Hymenobacter tibetensis: one gene and its partner. The protein of the gene in region 1 interacts with the protein of each later gene in a pairwise test. Links are inferred from orthologs where the notes say so. Each region holds a gene or a part of one and is shown on either strand. Other genes may lie near its edges.

The links.
Region 2: the proteins of MTX78_RS09095 (region 1) and MTX78_RS06070 interact in binary tests that used the Escherichia coli proteins (3 or more experiments, as listed by UniProt). The link is inferred for Hymenobacter tibetensis from one-to-one orthologs.

What each region holds. Positions count from the first base shown.
Region 1 is NZ_CP094669.1:2,285,142-2,294,589, reverse strand. The notes cover bases 1-2,905. They hold MTX78_RS09095 (diflavin oxidoreductase), read left to right. Parts: upstream 1-445; coding sequence 446-2,365; downstream 2,366-2,905. Other genes in these bases: MTX78_RS09090 (TonB-dependent receptor), read left to right, coding at 2,498-2,905; cobA (uroporphyrinogen-III C-methyltransferase), read left to right, coding at 1-358. Outside these bases: more of MTX78_RS09090, read left to right, coding at 2,906-5,377; MTX78_RS09085 (DUF2490 domain-containing protein), read left to right, coding at 5,386-6,153; MTX78_RS09080 (NADPH-dependent assimilatory sulfite reductase hemoprotein subunit), read left to right, coding at 6,158-7,873; MTX78_RS25345 (TSUP family transporter), read left to right, coding at 8,006-9,448. UniProt on the Escherichia coli protein: Component of the sulfite reductase complex that catalyzes the 6-electron reduction of sulfite to sulfide. This is one of several activities required for the biosynthesis of L-cysteine from sulfate.
Region 2 is NZ_CP094669.1:1,487,597-1,497,010, forward strand. What follows is about bases 3,727-6,597. They hold MTX78_RS06070 (MOSC domain-containing protein), read right to left. Parts: upstream 5,641-6,597; coding sequence 4,813-5,640; downstream 3,727-4,812. Other genes in these bases: MTX78_RS06060 (deoxynucleoside kinase), read left to right, coding at 3,727-3,988; MTX78_RS06065 (DUF2461 domain-containing protein), read right to left, coding at 4,042-4,710; MTX78_RS06075 (DUF805 domain-containing protein), read left to right, coding at 6,344-6,597. Also shown: MTX78_RS06030 (metal-dependent hydrolase family protein), read right to left, coding at 1-305; MTX78_RS06035 (acyl-CoA-binding protein), read left to right, coding at 526-777; MTX78_RS06040 (CDGSH iron-sulfur domain-containing protein), read right to left, coding at 893-1,171; MTX78_RS06045 (GNAT family N-acetyltransferase), read right to left, coding at 1,288-1,806; MTX78_RS06050 (hypothetical protein), read left to right, coding at 1,944-2,621; MTX78_RS06055 (hypothetical protein), read right to left, coding at 2,726-3,208; more of MTX78_RS06060, read left to right, coding at 3,365-3,726; more of MTX78_RS06075, read left to right, coding at 6,598-6,769; MTX78_RS06080 (S8 family peptidase), read right to left, coding at 6,878-8,512.

The DNA of each region.
Region 1 (9,448 bases):
CACCACGGCTACTGGCGAGTTGTCGGGGAGCGTGCGGGAGGCGGCTAGCACCCGCACTACTACGGTTATTCTGATGGGCTTGGGCGAATTGGAGCGGATTGCGGCGTTGTACTGCCAACACGGGCAGGCCAATACGCCGGCGGCCATCATCCAGAACGGCACTTTACCGAATGCTCAATTGGTAACGGGCACGGTAGCTGAGCTACCAAGCCGTGCGGCAGCGGCCGGTATTGGGGCCCCGGCCATCATTGTTATCGGCGAAGTCACTCGTTTGGCGACAACGCATGCCGAGGCTGCCACGCTACTGCCAAGCTTAACCTTCCCGGCTTTCCCCGCGGCCTACGCCGAAGTAGCTTAATAAAACGCCGCCTGGTTTCTGGAAGGCTGCAACCATCGTCTGGCTCCTTTCCCTCCTTTTCAGCCCACCGTCTCAACCTGAATTTCAATGCCTACTCCCTCTTCTTCCTCGCTGCCAATCGGCCTCGACGATAAGGCACTCAACGAGTTAACAGCTAATCTCACCAACCAGCAATTGCTGTGGCTGAGCGGCTACCTATACGGCCGCGCCGCCGAACCTGCACAGCAACCGGTGGCCGCTAACTCGCCGGCCGCTACTATTGCAGCACCAGCCGCGGCGCAACCGGCACCAACGGCAGCTGCTCCTTCGCGCCTTACCATATTGTATGGCTCGCAGACTGGCAACAGCAAGAAAGTGGCATTGCAAACCGCTGAAGCAGCGCGCCAACGCGGGCTAGAGCCCACCGTGCGCGACATGAACGATTACCCTACGCGCGCCTTGGCATCGGAGCAACAATTGCTTGTGATTACCAGCACGCAAGGGGAAGGAGAACCGCCAATTGCCGCCGAAGATTTGCACCAGTTCCTGTTGGGCCCGCGTGCACCCAAGCTCCCGGCGTTGCGCTATTCGGTGCTGGCCCTCGGCGACAAAAGTTACCTGCAATTCTGCCAGACCGGTATCGAGTTCGATGAGCGGTTAGCGGCCTTGGGTGCGCAGCGCCTCGCTGACCGGGTGGAGTGCGACGTGGAATTTCAGGAGTCGGCGGCGCAGTGGGCCGACCGGGTGCTGGACGTGCTAGCGCAGGAAGTAGCTACGGCCGCACCTGAAGTTGGCCCGAGCACGGGAGCGGCTTTGGCTCAAGCGGCAGCGGTTTCTTTGAACGGTGGCAGCCAGGCAGATTTATCGGCATTCCGGGTGGCCAGCAGTCCGGTGCCAGCGCCCAAGCCCGCGGTGCAGCACGAAGACGTACAGTTCGATGCGCCGTTGCTAGAGAAGATTCAACTCAATGGCCGCGGCTCCGCGAAGGAAACCTACCATTTAGAGTTTTCTTTGGAAGGCTCCGGCCTTCAGTATGAGCCCGGTGACGCGCTAATGGTGCAGCCCACGAACCGCCCCGAATTGGTGGCGGATGTAGTGAAGGCAGCCCGCCTCGATGCTACCGCACCGGTGCAACTGAAAGGTGTGGAACTAGATTTGACCACTGCGCTAACCGAGCACTTGGAACTATCGGTGCTGACGCGTGATGTGCTGGAGCGCTACGCCGCTCTGGCGCCGCAGTACTCGGAATTGCGCGAGGCGTTGCTCGGGACTACGCAGCTGCAAGCCTTCCTCTACGGCCGCGACATTGTGGATTTGCTCACCCACTTCCCCATCGATTTGTCGGCGCAGCATTTGGCGGCGGTGCTACGGCCGCTGCCGGCCCGGGCGTATTCCATTGCCAGCAGCCCACTGGCTCACCCCGATGAAGTGCACCTGACGGTAGGCGCGGTGCGCTACGAAGCCCACGGCCGCCAAAAGCACGGCGCTTGCTCGGTGTATCAAGCCGACCATCTGGCTATTGGCGATACGGCCCGCGTGTGGGTGGACCGCAACGAATACTTCAAGCTGCCGCAGAACCCGGCTACCGACATTATCATGGTAGGGCCGGGAACGGGTGTGGCGCCGTTCCGCTCATTTGTGGCGGAGCGGGCCGAGTCGGGCGCGCCGGGGCGCAACTGGTTGTTCTTTGGCAACCCGGAATTCACCACCGATTTCCTGTACCAAACCGAGTGGCAGCAACACCTCAAGCAAGGCTCGCTGGCTCGCCTCGACTTGGCATTTTCTCGTGACCAAGCCGAGAAAATCTACGTGCAGCACCGCCTGTTGGAGCAAGCACCGCAAGTATTCAAATGGCTGGAAGATGGCGCCTACTTCTACGTCTGCGGCGACAAAAACCGGATGGCCGCCGATGTACGCAAAGCACTCCTCACCATCATCGAGCAGCAAAGCGGCCAGGATGCCGACTACGCCGCCGACTACTTGAAGCAGTTGAAAAAGTCGCGCCGCTACTTAGAGGACGTGTATTAACAGACCGTCATTCTGAAGCAGGCGAAAGGAATCTGAATAAGGCCAATCGACTACTCAGATTCCTCTCGCCGCCTGCTGCGCGGAATGTTGGAGTGACAGATAAAACCCCTTCCAATCCACCATACAAACCAAATGAAAGCACACTACGCTTCTTTATTGCTTGTTCCGGCCGTGGCGTTGGCCGCTGTGCCTGCGCAGGCGCAGGATGCGCTGATAGCCATCAGCGGCACAGTGTATGAGAAAGGCACAAAGCAGCCGCTGCCGGGCGTAAGTGTGAGTGTGAAGGGCGCTTCGGTGGGCACGCAGAGCGATATGAGCGGCAAGTTCGAGCTAAAGGCGCGGCTGCGGTTTCCGTTTACGCTGGTATTCAACACCGTGGGGTACGAAGCCCGGGAGCTGGAAGTAGCCAGCGGCAGCCAGCCGATTGCGGTGCAACTCGAATCGAGGGCCATTGCCGTGAACGAGGTGGTGGTGTCGGCGTCGCGGGTGGAGGAAAGCCGGCTGAAGTCGCCGGTGGCTATCGAGAAGCTGGATATTCGGGCTATCAAGGAAACGCCGGCGCCGAGCTTCTATGACGCGTTGGAAAACGTGAAGGGCGTGCAGATGACCACGTCGAGCATCACGTTCAAGGTGCCAAACACGCGCGGCTTCAACATCCCGAACAACTTCCGTTTCATGCAGCTCGTGGATGGTGTGGACATGCAGGCGGCCACGCTCGGTGTGCCGCTCGGCAACGCTATCGGGCCAACGGAGCTAGATATTGCCAGCGTGGAAATCACGCCCGGTGCGGCGTCGGCGCTGTACGGCATGAACGCCATCAACGGCATGGCCAACCTAACCACCAAAAGCCCTTTTACTTATCAGGGGCTGAGCGTGTACCAGAAGGTGGGCGTTAACCATGTGGATGGCAAAGACCGGGACCCGAGCGTGCTGACCGAAACGGCGGTGCGCTACGCGCAGGCGTTCAACAACAAGTTTGCCTTCAAGGTGAACTTCAGCTACTTGCGCGGCACCGACTGGCTGGCCGACACCCAAACCGACCAGAACCCGCAGAACCTGAACTCGGCCAACCCACGCTTTTCTGAACTGTCGGGCGCCAATAACCCGGCCGCCGACCTCTGGAACCGCTACGGCGACGACCGGAGTGGCAACGTGCCGGTGGCAATCCAGTACGGCGGCCGCACCGAGACCTTCAACGTGCGCCGCACCGGCTACTACGAGAAGGACTTGATTTCGCCCACTGTCCGCAACCTCAAGTTCGATGGCGGCTTGTTCTACAAGCTCACCGATAAGCTGGAACTCTCCTACGGCTACCGCTACGGCCTGATGGACGGTATTTTCCAGCGCGGCAACAAGATTCAGCTCAAGGACGTGACCGTGCAAAACCACAAGCTGGAACTGCGCGGCGCCGACTACTACGTGCGCAGCTACGTGCTGGTAGAAAACACCGGCGACTCCTACAACCTGAACCCGCTGGCCCTCAACCTCGACCTCAACAACGGCTCGAACACGGTGTGGGGCAACAAGTTCCGGACCGAGTTGCAGAACCAAGTGAACCGCGGCACCGACCTGGCTACGGCCATGCAGCAAGCCCGCGCCGTAGCCGATGCCGGCCGCGCTGAGCCGGGCACCGAGGCGTTCAACCAGCTCAAAAACACCATCACCGGCATCAACAATTGGGACAGTGGCGTGAACGTGCCGGGCGCTCCGGCCACGGGCGGGGCTGCCCTCTGGCAGCGCAGCCGCACCTACCACAACGAGGCGCAATGGAATGTAGGCCGGCGCATCAAGTTTGCCGATGTGGTGCTCGGCGCCGATGCCCGGGTGTACGAGGTGATACCCGATGGCAACAACTTCGTGGACTTCTCGAAACCCCTTGCCGACCGCACCACGCCGGGCGGCAACAACGTGTACTACAAGAAGTTCGGGGGCTTTGCGCAAGGCACCAAGCTGCTACTGCAAGACCGCCTGAAGCTGAACGCCTCGCTCCGCCTCGACTACAACCCCGAGTTCAACCCCAAGCTGAACCCCCGGATTGCGGCGGTGTACACGGCGGCCAAAAACCACAACTTCCGGGCGTCATTCCAGAACGGCTGGCGCTTCCCGGCGCTGTTTGAAGCCCTGTCGTTCGTGAATAACGGCAACGTGCGCCGCGTGGGCGGCCTGGCCCGCGTAAACGAAGGCCTTGGCTTCCTCGACAACTCCTACACCCTCACCTCCCTCGACAACTTCACGGCCGCGGTTAGCCGCGACGTAGCCGCCGACAATGGAACTGGTACCACTGCGCAAAAGCAGCAGCGGGCCGCCCTCAACAACCGCGACGTGCTGCAAGTAGCCAACCTGCCGACTATGGAACCGGAGCGCATCAACGCGTTTGAAGTAGGCTACCGCAGTGTGCTCTTCGACAACCGTTTGGCCCTCGACCTGGATGCGTACTACAACGTGTATTCGGGCTTCTTGGGACAGGTGGAAGTGGCCGTGCCGAAGTCGGGGGCAGTGGGCACGGATGCGTCGGTGCTGGACATGCTGACCCGCGGACAGCAAGACCGGTACCGAGTATATGCCAATGCCCGCAACCAATACCGCAGCTACGGCTCGGCGCTGGGCGTCACCTACAACTTCTACCAGAAATACACGCTGGCCGGCAACGTCAACTACAACAACATTGCCACTAACAGCACGCAGGACGTGTTTATTACCGGCTTCAACACGCCCAAGTGGACCACCAACCTAAGCTTCGGCAACCGCGAAGTGGTTCGCAACGTGGGCTTCAACGTGGTGTGGCGCTACCAAGATTCGTTCTTGTGGGAAAGCCAACTTGCTAACGGTCAGATACCGGCCTACCAAACCGTAGACGCGCAAGTGAACGTGCGTATCCCGAACCTGAAATCAACCATCAAGCTAGGCGGCACCAACCTGTTCAACAACCGCTATATCCAGTATGCGGCCGGCCCAACCATTGGCGGGCTCTACTACGTGGCTGTGACCTTCGACAACACCATCCTTCGCTAACACTCGCTATGAGCTTCCGCCTGTTTTTACTCTCTTGCTTACTCGTGGCGGCGCTGCCAGTGCGGGCGCAGAAGCAGTATGTGCGGGAACAACAGACGTGGCTAGGGGTTTTCAATCAAACCCGCTTCTCGCAGCGGTGGGGCACTTGGACGGACTTGCACTTGCGCCTGCACGACCGGTATGTGCAGGATTTGTTTCAGGGCGTGGCGCGGGTCGGCCTCACGTATTATCTCACTGATGACGTGCGGCTGACCGGGGGCTATGCCTACGTGCACCACTTTCCGGATGGGGCGCGCACGGTGGGCCAACCCGAGCATCGGCCGTGGCAGCAGGTGCAGTGGTTTACGCGCTTCCCGAAGGCCCGCTTGATGCAGTGGGTGCGGCTGGAAGAACGGTTTCGCAACACTATCCGCGACAACGAACGCACCGAGGACTACGATTTCAACTACCGGGTCCGCTACAACGCGGCCCTTTTCCTGCCGCTCACCAAACGCGGGTTCGACCCGGGTGGGCTGCAATTTCTACTCAACAACGAGGTGATGATGAATTTCGGTAAGGAGATTCGCTACAACTACTTCGACCAAAACCGCCTGTTTGCTGGCCTCGTGTATCAGGCCAACAAGCACGGGCAATTGCACGCCGGCTATATGCATCTGTTTCAGCAGCTTCCGGCAGGCAGCACGTACCGCAACCAGCACACCATTCGGGTGTTTTACTTTCACAATTTCGACTTGCGGCCCACCCCGCCGCCCGCTCCAATTCCCGCTCCTCAATAAGCTCATGGCCGATACCATCATAAAATTATCCGAAGTCGAACACGTCAAGACGGCCAGCAACTACCTGCGTGGCACGCTGGCCGACAGTCTCGTCAATCGGATTACGGGCGCCCTCAACCCCGACGATACCCACCTCATCAAGTTCCACGGCTCGTACCAACAAACCGACCGGGACCTGGACAGCGAGCGGAAACGCCAGAAGCTGGAGCCCCTGTACTCGCTCATGATTCGGGTACGCGTGCCGGGCGGCATTGCCACGCCCGCGCAGTGGCTGCGTATGGATGAACTCTCGACGAAGTTCGCCAACAACACCCTCAAGATAACCACCCGCCAGACGTTTCAGTTACACGGGGTGCTCAAGCGCAACCTCCAGAAGACGATTCTCGGCTTCAACCAGGTGTTTATGGACAGCATTGCGGGCTGCGGCGACGTGAACCGCAACGTGATGTGCAACCCCAACCCGCACCAGTCCGAGGTGCACGCGCAGGTGTATGAAGTGTCGCGCCAGATCAGCGCCCACCTCACGCCACGCACGTCGGCCTATTGGGAATTGTGGCTCGATGGCGAACAGCAGCACATCAGTGCGCCCAACGAAGGCGAAGAGGATGCCGAGCCGATCTACGGCAAAACCTACCTGCCGCGCAAGTTCAAGATTGCGCTAGCCATTCCGCCCCACAACGATACCGACATCTTTGCCAACGACTTAGGCCTAATTGCCATCGAGGAAAAGGGCCAACTACTCGGCTTCAACGTGGCGGTTGGCGGCGGCATGGGCATGACGTTCGGCATGCTCGATACCTACCCGCGCCTGGCCGATATCATCGGGTTCGTGCCCGCCGACAAGGTAGTGGACCTCTGCGAAAAGGTGGTAACCATTCAGCGCGATTGGGGCAACCGCGAAAACCGCAAGTACTCGCGCCTCAAGTACACCCTCGACCGGGTGGGCCTGGATGTATTCAGGCAAGAACTCAACCAGCGCCTGGGCTACGAGTTGGAACTCGGCCGCGCCTACAAGTTTGAAAGCACCGGCGACGCCTTCGGCTGGACAACCAGCCCCGATGGTGCGCATCACCTCACGCTGCTGGTGGAAGGCGGCCGCGTAGCCGACCGCCCCGGCAACACCCTGAAAACCGCGTTGCGCGAAATTGCCGCCTTCCACACCGGCGACTTCCGCCTGACCGGCAACCAAAACGTGATTATTGCCAACGTAGCGCCCGAGCACCGCCTCACTATTCAAGCTCTGCTCACCGAACATGGCGTGGAAGTAGCCGGCAACGACTTGTCGGGGCTACGACGCGGGGCATTGGCGTGCGTGGCGCTGAATACCTGCTCGCTGGCATTTGCCGAAGCCGAGCGTTATCTTCCGCAGTTGCTCACTCGATTGGAGGAAAGCATGAAAGCGTATAATTTAACGCAAGATGATATCTTGCTGCGGATGACGGGCTGCCCCAACGGTTGCGCCCGCCCTTATCTGGGCGAAATTGGGTTGGTGGGCCGCTCCGTCGGGCGTTATAATTTGTATTTGGGAGCGGCTTTCAACGGCGAGCGGCTCAACAAACTGTATAAAGAAATGCTGGATGAAGATGGTATAGTGCGGGAGCTGACGCCGATTTTTGCCGACTATGCTGAAAACCGAGAGCCGCTTGAGCGGTTTGGAGATTTCACCGTCCGTCGGGGGTACGTGCAAGCTTCCACGCACGGCCTGAACTTCCACGAGTAGCATGTGCCTATAGAAATGGTGTCGGGCTGCATTTGTCGAAGCCTGACGCTCTTTTTATATAGCTCCTTTTCCCTTGGCCGCTACTGTTGCCAACGTCCGCGCTACCAGAACTGACCTTCCAACCTACCATCCATGTCTCTTTCCAATAACCCTGTGTCACAGCCACGCTCCGAGCCCCCACTAACAGGAGCGAACCGACTGTTTCCCATCTTCTTGAAATTGGAACAGCTGCACGTGCTGCTGGTAGGCGGCGGAAATGTAGGATTGGAAAAACTGTCTGCTATTCTAGCGAATAGCCCCGCGGCAGCGGTAACCGTAGTAGCCACTTATTTTCTGCCCGCCCTACGGGAACTGGCTGCGCGCCATCCGGCCGTGCAGCTCCGCGAAGGTCCTTACCAGATTACCGACCTAGTAGGCCACGACTTAGTGATTGTAGCCACCGACGACAAGGCCCTGAACCTCACCATCAAGGCCGATGCCACCCGGCAGCGCCTGCTCTGCAACGTAGCCGACACGCCCGACGCCTGCGACTTTTACTTGGGCTCCATCGTGCAAAAAGGCGACTTGAAAATTGCCATCAGTACCAACGGCAAGTCGCCGACCATTGCCAAGCGGCTGCGCGAGATGCTCACCACCACCCTCCCCGACGAGCTCAACGACGTGCTACAACGCATGTCCTCGATTCGGGAGAAGGTAGGCGGCGACTTTGCGCACAAAGTACGCTCCCTCAACGCCGTGACGGCTGAGCTAACCGGCGGCCCGGCCTACGAGTCGCCGGCGGCGGCTATGTGGCGCCGCCGGGCTACCATGTCGCTGCTGGCGTTCATGGCCATTATTATTATCAACATCATCTCCTACTACGTCACCTGGCAGCAGGCGTGGGAGGTAGCAAGCAACGCCGATACGTTCTACATTTTCGTCGCCATCGGCTTTGGGGCGCAGATTGTTGATGGGCTATTGGGCATGGGCTACGGGGTGGTGACGGCCATCAGTTTGATGAGTTTGAACATCTCGCCGGCTGCGGTCAGCGCGAGTATTCATACCGCCGAAATGTTTGCTAGCGGCGCATCCGGTTATCATCACTACCGCTTCGGCAACGTCAACAAGAAGCTGTTCAAGGTGTTGCTGATTCCGGGCGTTCTGGGCGCCATCACGGGGGCCTACCTGCTGGCTACGTTTGGTGAGGAATATGCGAAGTACGTGAAGCCGTTTTTGGCGGTGTATCTGCTGCTGCTAGGTATCCGCATTATTTCCAAGGCCTTTTCCAAGCCGAGTGCGCGCAAAAAGCACAAGAAGCTAGGTGTACTGGCCGCGGCTGGCGGCTTCCTCGATTCGTTTGGCGGCGGCGGCTGGGGCCCCCTCGTGACGAGCACCCTCATTGCCGGGGGCCGCACACCGCAGTACGTCATCGGGTCGGTGAGCGTCACCGAGTTCTTCGTCACGTTTGCCAGCGCCGTTACGTTCTTCGCCACGCTGGGCATTTCGCACTGGCAGATTATCCTGGGCTTGATTGTGGGTGGCGTTGCCGCTTCGCCCATAGCAGCCCGCCTCGCTGGCCGCATCCCCGTTCGGTGG
Region 2 (9,414 bases), 800 kb from region 1 along the record:
TTTTCGGTAAATGTTTTGAGTTGGTTGTCCTTGCTGGTTTCGCCTTCCAGGTGAACGTGGCAGTCGATGAGGCCGGGCAGCACGGTGCGATTTTTCAGGTCGATGGTTTTGTCGGTAGCACCGCCGTTCTGGTAGCCCTTCTGGACGGCTACCACGCGGCCTTTTTCCACCACTACCGTCATTTCAGTTTGCGCGCGCTCTTGGCGCATATCCAAGAGCCGGCCGCAATGCAAGTAAGTTTTCTGGGCCTGTGCAGTGGGCAGATGCAAGGCAAGCGCTAAAGCAGAGAGTACAAGTGTTTTCAGATGCATGAAAGAGGGTAGTTGAATGCAAGAGGCCAGTGCAGATCCAAGTAAGGGGTTTTCAGTCGAATGCAACTCTTTCACTGCAAATCCAGCCTACAGGGTCGGGTAGCCGGTAGCCAGGCGAGAGCACCCCGCGCCGCCAAATACATGCTGCATGCAGCGTATATTAGGGGCATCCTGCGTACCTTCCGCCCCATTCATCCACTTAGCAAACCACTCTATGGCCACTCCCGAAGAATTTGAAGCTGCCGCCGCTCGCAGCAAAGAACTACCTACTAAACCATCTAATGCCGTACTCCTTCAGCTGTATTCACTCTACAAGCAGGCCTCCGAAGGCGACGTTACGGGCGAGCGTCCTGGTGGCTTCGACTTCAAAGCCATTGCCAAGTACGATGCCTGGAGCAGCCTCAAAGGCAAAAGCGCCGACGAAGCCCGTCAGGAGTACGTAGACCTTGTGACTTCTTTGTTTTAAGCGTCTCTAGCCGCTTTTCATGTTGGCCGCTCGCAACCGTGTCAGCTACCCCAACAAGCATAAAGCCCTGACCTCCGCATGGAGGTCAGGGCTTTATGCTTGTTGGGGTAGCTGCCTACTGAGGCGTGGCGCCCAAGTCGGGGCTGATGGGTGGTGTTACGGGCGGCGTAGCAGGCTTGGGCGCCGGCAGATCAAAGGCTACGGCCGCGTGCTCGAAATGGCCTTTGTGCGAGCCGTCGCAGAACGGTTTCTGGTTGGAGAGGCCGCAGCGGCAGATGCTGATTCGCTCGCGGCCACCCAAGCCATACGGCTGGCCTTGGGCATCAACAAGTTCGATATCAGTACCCTCCACGCGGAGGGAGCCATTGCTAAGGACGGTGAGTTTGGTGGCCATGAGGAGAGGTAAATAAGGTGAAGTGGTGGCTTTGAGTAGGCGAGACAGGCGCAGGCAGTGTGCGAAGTAGGTTGTACGAAAGACGTGGGCCTTGCCGCAATTCCTGCTCTTATCATCTACCGGAGTTCTTTACGCATGATGTAGTCGTTCATCCAGAAGGGGCCAATCGGAATATCTTCTTCCCGGTTTCGGCTGAATCCCTGGCGCTCGTAAAAAGCTAATGCCGGGTTGTGGCGGTTCACGTTCAGCTCCAAGGCGTGCCCTCCCGCCGCGCGGCTAGCTTCTTCTACGGCTGCTATAAGATGTTGGCCTAACCCCTGCCCTTGGTGCGAAGGCAACACGTAGATCTTCTGTAGCTTGAAAATATTGCCCTCAACGGGCAGTTGCGAAAACGACGCAAAGCCAGCCGGCTGGTCTTCGGTGTAGAGCAACAGAAAGGTGTGCTGGTCGGCAGTCATCTGGCGTTGCAGCGAAGCGGGCGTGTAGATGACCCGGTACATGTAATCGATTTGCTCTTTCGAGATGATAAACCGATATGTGGGTTCCCAAGTGGCTTCGGCCAACTCGATGATGGTGGGAATGTCGGCCAGAGCGGCGGGACGGATGGTAATAGCAGCGGGAACAAAAGCAGACATAGGCTGCAAAAACGGCATTTTCCGGGGAAGAACCGAACTTGAGGCCCGATTTCGCCGTTTTGGGCCGGAAATTGCGTGCTCTACGTATAACGCGTCAGTCCCTGGCCGTTGTTAGGTCAATCTCAATTCTCATGCATATGAAACGTCTTGCTCTTTCGGCTTCCGTGCTGCTGGCCGTGTTGGCGCTGGCTCCGGCCGCCCAAGCCCAACAAACCACCACGCAGAAGCCAACCACTCCTTCGAAAACGACCACCACTTCCCAAACGACATCAGCCGTCGAGCAGGATTTGCGCGTTTTCAGCAACTGGGTGAGCGACAAGCTAAGCCGCGCCGAGTCCGAGGTTCGCCGCGAGCTGCCGAAGATTTCCGCCGAATTCGATCGGCAGAGCCAACGTATTGATAAAGGAGTGGATAGCCTCTCGGCGCAAGGAAAGCGCGAATATGGTGACCAGAAAAAGCGCTACAAGGATTGGGCTTCCAAACAGGATAGCCTCAACACCCAGGCCCGGCGCCCCGAAACCGCTCAGCAAACCCAAGACCGTCTGCTAGGCGAGAAAGTGATACTCAGCCGCGCCCGCGCTACCGAGTTGCCTGATTTGTATGGCCGCTTCATAGAAGCCACCCGTGAGCAACGCCGCGACTGGACGGCCACCGACTGGAGCAATGCCGCCGCGGTGCTAGCCAACCTAAATGGCCGCTACGAGCAAGTACGCGAACAGATTCCGCTGGAAAGCCGCATTCGTATTCGTTCGTGGCAAGGTGAATTCCGGACTTTGGAAGCAGCCCGAGATGCTAAAGAGGTGATAAACAAGTAACAACTGTGGTTCAGCATGCCTTGGTAGGCAAGCAGAGCCCGGCTGCCAAAGCAGGAGAGCAGGAAATATGGTATTTCCTGCTCTCCTGCTTTGGCAGCCGGGCTCTACTGGTTTTCAGGCAGTTGCTGCTGTAGCCATACCTGCGCTAGAATAGGATCAAAGAAAACCTGAATAGCCAACCGCTGGCTGGAGCGCGCCACGAATTCCAAAGACGCCAATTGGTTGTTCAAATCGGGTGCAAAAACGTAGGCAAACGCCCGCAGTCCGCTGGCATATGCCTGCGGCAGCCATTCAAACTCCAACCATTCCATAGCCTCCGACCAGTCGCCGGTGGAGCCGTGCTTGTTGTTGAGCAGCAACGGAAACCGAAGTTTCTCCTGAGTTTGGAGCACGACCTTTGCTCCCGCCACCACAGACTCGGCCGTGAGGTTGCCAAACCACTGAACATAAAGCAACTGCTCGGCTGGGTAGTAGAACTGATGCAGCAGCGGCGCGCCATGGGCGTCGAGCAAAACACCCATATCCTGTACTTCAGCAGGGGAAGGTGCAGAATCAGTACGCTTTGGTTTGGGTAGGGAGGCAGACACAACAGCAGACAGTAACAGCACAAAATCCGAACACAGCTATTAATATAGTGAAGATTACATGTAAAAAATCAGGGTTCGGGTCTTGAAACCGGATTCTGTACTTTTGTGGTTCGGGCCAAGCCACGGCGGCCGGCCACGCATTCTTTCTTACGCTGTATGCACATTGCCATCGTCGGCAACATTGGAGCCGGTAAAACCACGCTGGCTAACAAGTTAGCCCATCATTTCAACTGGGAGGTCTTCCTCGAAGACGTTGATCATAACCCCTACCTCAAGGATTTCTATGATGATATGCCCCGTTGGGCTTTTCACTTACAGGTGTATTTCCTGAATAGCCGTTTCAAGCAAACGCAGCGCATCAAAGAAATACAGCGCGCGGGCAAAGGTGTTATTCAGGACCGCACTATCTACGAGGATGCCCACATCTTCGCGGCCAATCTGCATGAGTCGAGCCTGATGACGGAACGGGACTACCAGAACTACATGGGCTTGTTTGAGTCGATGATCAACATGGTGAGCCCGCCCGATTTGCTGCTTTATCTGCGGGCCGACTTGCCCCGTCTTATTCACCAGATTCAGAAGCGCAACCGCGACTACGAAAACAACATTAAGATCGAATACCTCAAAAACCTGAACGGGCACTACGAGCAGTGGATCAGCGGCTACAAGCATGGCAAGCTCCTTATCGTGGACGTAAACCACCTCGACTACGTGCAAAACCCCGAGGACCTCGGAAGCATTATTGAGCGAATTAATAGCACCCTCTTCGGCTTGTTCTAGTGAGTGAGTGGGAGGGTGCAGCTGCGCCCTCCCGCCAGGCATATACTGTTGCTTTACCCCTCGAGTAAGGCTTGGTTGAGAAACTGGACGAGGGGCTGCGCCGCCCGCAAACCCGTTACTACGCGGGCTGCAAAATCAGAACGCAGCACGTCGCTGTCGGAGAAGGTTTGCGCCACCGTGAATTCTTTGAGGCGCAGCCATTCCAGATCGGGGGTGTGCTGGCCGTAGCCGCGGGGCGGGCGTTGCAGCCGCTCGCCCTGCAGGCCAGCGGGGAAGTGATGGTGCAACTTTGGGGCCTCGCGCAGGGCGTGAAACTCGGCCCCGTTGTAGTGAATTTCTTGGCGCACCCGGGTCAAGTTGGCGGTATCCGGTTTCCAGATACCAGCCCCCATCCAGGTATGGCCTTCGGGCTGAACCGCCATGAAGTACCCCGCACACGCAGCGTGTCGACCCCCACGCTTCATTCCTGCACCCATACGCCGCTTGTACGGCTCCGGGTCGCGCTGCGACCGGTCGTTCTTGTTGATGCGGAACATGACATCGGTAGGGGTGAGGCCCCGCAACTCCGGCTCGAACTGCTGCAGCCCGGCTAGCACCTCTGCTACCAGCGCCGTGTAAATTGCCCGCGCCCGGTGGTAATCTGCTCGGTGCTCGTCCATCCAGGCTTTGTGGTTGTTGGCGGCCAGGTTGCGCAGAAAGTCAAGCAGAAAAGCACGTTCCATAAGGGTGAGGCAGAAGTAGGGTGGAGCAGGAGAGGAGCCTGTAGCAAGTAGCCGTAGCTGCGTACCGCTACGGCTAACATTGTTGCTTCGGTTATCTATTGACTACGGCTTCACGCTAAGTAGCTCAACGGTATCCCCAACGCGTAGCTGCCCACGGCCCGAAACGGTTAGGTTCTGGCCAAACATCACCTTGCCGCCTATGGTACGGTAGCTGGCCAGGGTACGCAGCGGTTCGCCATGGGCGCTTTTCAACGCCGTTTGCTGGTTGACAGTGGTCATTACGCAGCGTCCGCAGGCCCGCACCGCCCGAAACGTGACGTCGCCAATCTGGAACTGCTCCCAGGTGTCTTCGCCGAAGGCTGGCCCACCGCTAACCACGAGGTTGGGCCGAAACCGGTCCATCAATACAGACTCTGTGAGACGGCCATTCAAGTCATCGAGCGAGCTTTGGCCGATGAGCAAGAACGGATATTCATCGGCGAAGCTCAGCAGCTGGCCCTCGGGGTTTAGTTCCGGCTCCACGTCGCGCCGCACCATATCCGACATGTACACCAGCCGGCACACTTTACCTAGGGCTTCCGTTAGCCATTCATCGGCTTCGGGAGTTCCTCGCCACGCAAACACCATGTCGTCCCAGATGGTAACAAACAGTGTCCGTTCCGGGGTGGCTTCAAACGGAATGTAAAGCGGCAGCAAATCGGGCCGTTGAGCGTGAGTTAGGAGAAAGCCGTTGTAAGCTGGTGCCAAACGCAGCAACGCCATGGCCGGGTTTTGGCGCTGCGTCAGGAACTGGTTGCGTTCATCAACGAGCAGCCAGCGTCGGTCGTGGCGAAGGCCGCGCCGCTCGGTGGTACTCTCACTGAGCCGGATGCCGCCCAGCGACTTGATAGGGTAGATATAGAGGTCTTGCAGAGTCAAGGAGGCAGTCATGCCACGAAGGTAAGAGGAGTGCGCCGATGGACACTGCTACATAGCTGCCGAAACCAGTTTGGCAGTGTTCTTACCAAGCACGTCCAACGCAGAGCGGATTACTGGTAAAGTCTAAGATGCAGAGTTGAAGAACGGTTCTTTTACCAAAACGGGAAAAAGTGTTGAATAAAGCAAACAGGCACGCTCATGATAGAGTATAAAATACTTATAAAGTTATATATAATGTGCGTATAAAAATAAGTCAAAAACGAAGTTGGCATCGTAAGTAGTTGGCTGCAGCATAACCGAAGGCTAGCGCACAAATTTCGAGGCAAAGAGGCACCATGCAGAGTCGTTACACTAGTTGTTGCGCAAGTAACCGATGAAGAAACTGGAAACAATGAAGCCGGTGCCTTTCAATGTGTTACCCATAAAGGTTTGGCCGTAAGTAAAATAGAGATTTACTGCATTGCTACTCAACTGCAACGTCTGATTTGATTATCACCGGAAGTGGAATCCAAAGTAAAGCCACTGCTTAAAAACTGATTGCGTACAGCTGAGTTTGCTGTATTGCGGTTATCGTAAAAAGTGCTATTATGCATGTGTCCTACACGAGCAACTTCCAACCGTTAAGGATACTTCTATACTAAAGTGGCTTGGCATTTGGAGCTAACTAGCTGATTTAACTCTACCGGATTACATAGTCTATATAGCGCTTTTACTTATGGAGCAGTTCGCACTCATCCGAGGCCGCCTTGGCCGCCTAGCTTATGGCACGCAGCTAGCTGTACTGCTGGCTCCGTTATATATAGTGCACCCATTAGCAGCCCCTTCTCACTGGTGGTATTTGGTGCTGGCTACGCTGCTGGTTATTGTGTGCACGGGTCTGGCTGCATTGCTTGCCGTGCGTCGTTTGCACGATATAGGGGTGAGCGGCTGGTACGCCCTCGTTCTGCTAGTACCAGTGCTCAACTTGCCCGGCTTGCTATTGCTGCTGTTGTTGCCTAGCAAGCCAGGACAAAACAGGTGGGGAATGGCTCCGCTTCAGCAGGTTCGCTCCACCGCCTTGCGCTTCCACCCAAGTAGGTTTCGGCTGGTGCTGCCGCGCCATGTCAAGCTGGGCCGGGTTCAGGCACGTAGTGCTTCCTGAAAGGCACCGCAAGTAGCCGCAACGGCCTAATGAAAAATAGTGCGTCCAGCAAAACGCCCGACAGCCATATGACTGTCGGGCGTTTTGCTAAAGGATAAAACCAGATGGCTACGGAGTTTGACGAGCTGCTAGCTGTACTGCTTGGTAGAGGTTCACTAAACCACCCGTGCTGGATAGCTCTGCGAAGTCCACCTCTTTCTTGGTGCCCGGCATCAGTACCTTGGTGTGATACACCACTGCCGACTGTAGAATGATGCGCTTCATGTCTTCGGCGGTGAGTTTCGGGAAGTATGATTTCAGCACGGCTGCAATACCAGTCACTACTGGCGAGGCCATGCTCGTGCCGCTTTTGTTGCCGTATTCCTGGCCTGGCAGCGTGGAGTATATCTGGTGCCCAGGAGCAAACACGTCCACGTTTTTCTTGCCGTAGTTGGAGAATTCGGCCACCATTTGGTTGTCGTTCAAGCGGGCAGTGGCTCCCACCGTTATCATGTTGGGAATGCGCTTGCCGCTGAGGTACACCGGCGACGGAAATTCCACGTTGGTATCGATGTCCTGGCTTTCGTTGCCCGCTGAATGCACCAGGAGCACGCCTTTCTTTTCGGCATACTGAATGGCTTCTTCCACGGCCGCGCGCTGGGGAGAGTAGTATTTGCCGAAGCTCATGTTGATGATGCTCGCCCCGTTGTCAACGGCGTACCGAATGGCGTTGGCCACGTCTTTGTCGCGCTCATCGCCGTTGGGTACCGCCCGCACCGCCATCAGGCGTACGTTGTTGGCTATGCCCAGAATGCCCAGGGTGTTGGTGCGGTCGGCCCCGATGATGCCCGCCACGTGCGTGCCATGGGAAGGGTCGGGGCCATGTACGTCGCGGTTGCCATACAGGCGGTCAGCCACATTGTTGGGGTCGTCGCCAATGATGGTAGCCCGCGGGTTATAGGTTGGATTGAGGCTGTAGTCTAGCAAGCTCTTGCTTTGGTCCATGCCTTCTTTCATGTCCTTGAGCACCGTCTCGAGGTCAGGGTAGCCCGATGACCGCAGGTTGGTATCCAGACTAAGCACGGCGCGCAACAGGTTGGGGTCGGTGGGGCGCAGGCGGTGCAGCGTGGCCGTATCCAGGCGCGGCACGTTCAGCGCTTGCCGAAGGTTTTCGGCTCCCGCCTCTGTCAGACGGTAGTTTTCGCTTAGCGATTCGTACTGCGTGGTGTTTTCCGCAATTTTGCTGGCTTGGCTGCTCTTTACTTTTTGGTACAAGTCGTACTCGGCCCGCTTGGCGGTGGGAACAGCTGTGCGGCTTTTGCCTTCGTAGAGCGGCTTGAGCTTGGCGAGCATGCGCGTGTCCTCGTAGGTTTCCACGTCCACGTTGCGGCCGTCTTTGCCACCCAAGAAATTCCAGCCGTGCACGTCGTCCACGTAGCCGTTTTTGTCGTCGTCCTGACCATTGCCGGCTATTTCGCGGGAGTTGGTCCAGAGCAGCCGCTTCAGGTCGGTGTGCGCCGTATCGATGCCGGCATCAATAATGGCCACTACTACGGGAGTGGAGGTGCGGCTTTTCAATAGCTCGTTGTAAGTGCGTTGGGCACTTACCCCCATCACCTTGTCGGTGGTAGGGTCGAGGTGAAACCACTGCTGCACGGGCACAACGGGGGAAGCACCCGGTACCACGTTCTGAGCGACGCCAGTGAAAGGCAACAAAATGGCCAGGCCGAAACCACGCAGCCGAGAAGAAATAAGTAATGACATCAGAAAAAAGTAGCAGTTGGAAAGCGCAAGTACGGACGATAACAAAATCTAGTCCGCATAATTCAGGCTTTGCCGCGCAAGGTAGAAAAACAAGTTCAGCGTTACTGACGCAAACTTTCCGCAGCAGGACGCATGGCCGCTACCAGACCAGCCAAAAGGGAGCTAGCGTGTGGTATTATCTTAATTTTAAATACTCCAACTTTTTCTGGGAAGCCTACTACAGGGCCTGATTTTGCGTAGCTTTGTGGCACTGAACTAACAGTAAATAGGGCTCTTCTGGCTTGAGCGGTGTTGGAATGTGTAGAGTAAGGGCACAAAATACCTTAAGTGTCGGCTTGCTTTCTACTTCATCAGCCACCTGATGCTAGGATACAGCCCGTGTTTTGCCTCGCCACTTTCACTTCCTACCAATTTTCTATGAGAACGACTTTACCCATTTCTACCACTCCCCATTCCTTACCCGCGCTCAATCGTAAGTTTTGGATACTGCTGCTCTTGGTTGTCTTGCTGTTGCCTACTCAGCTGTTAGCTAGTTCTGGTATTTACGAAGCCTTTATTATTCTAAATGCCAAGAACACACGTTCTATCTACTACGACTTAAATCCCCAAACTGACACGCCTAACACGGATTTCATAGGATTGAATTTTGGTACTTTCAGTACAGATGAAACGTTTCTCCTGAAAGGCGCTGAAGTAAAAACGTATAAGAATAGCGGTTGTGATGTTACTAATGCTCGAATAAAATATCTGGTTTACCCAACTGGCCAACGGGATGGTACGCCAATCTGTGATGTAACCCTGCCTTTTGGCACAGACTTAGGAGGCGGTAACCAAGTATGGACTGCTACTGAAAGCAGTGTAGACTTGGTAAGAGGCCAGCAGCCAGGGAGCTATGTTCTTGA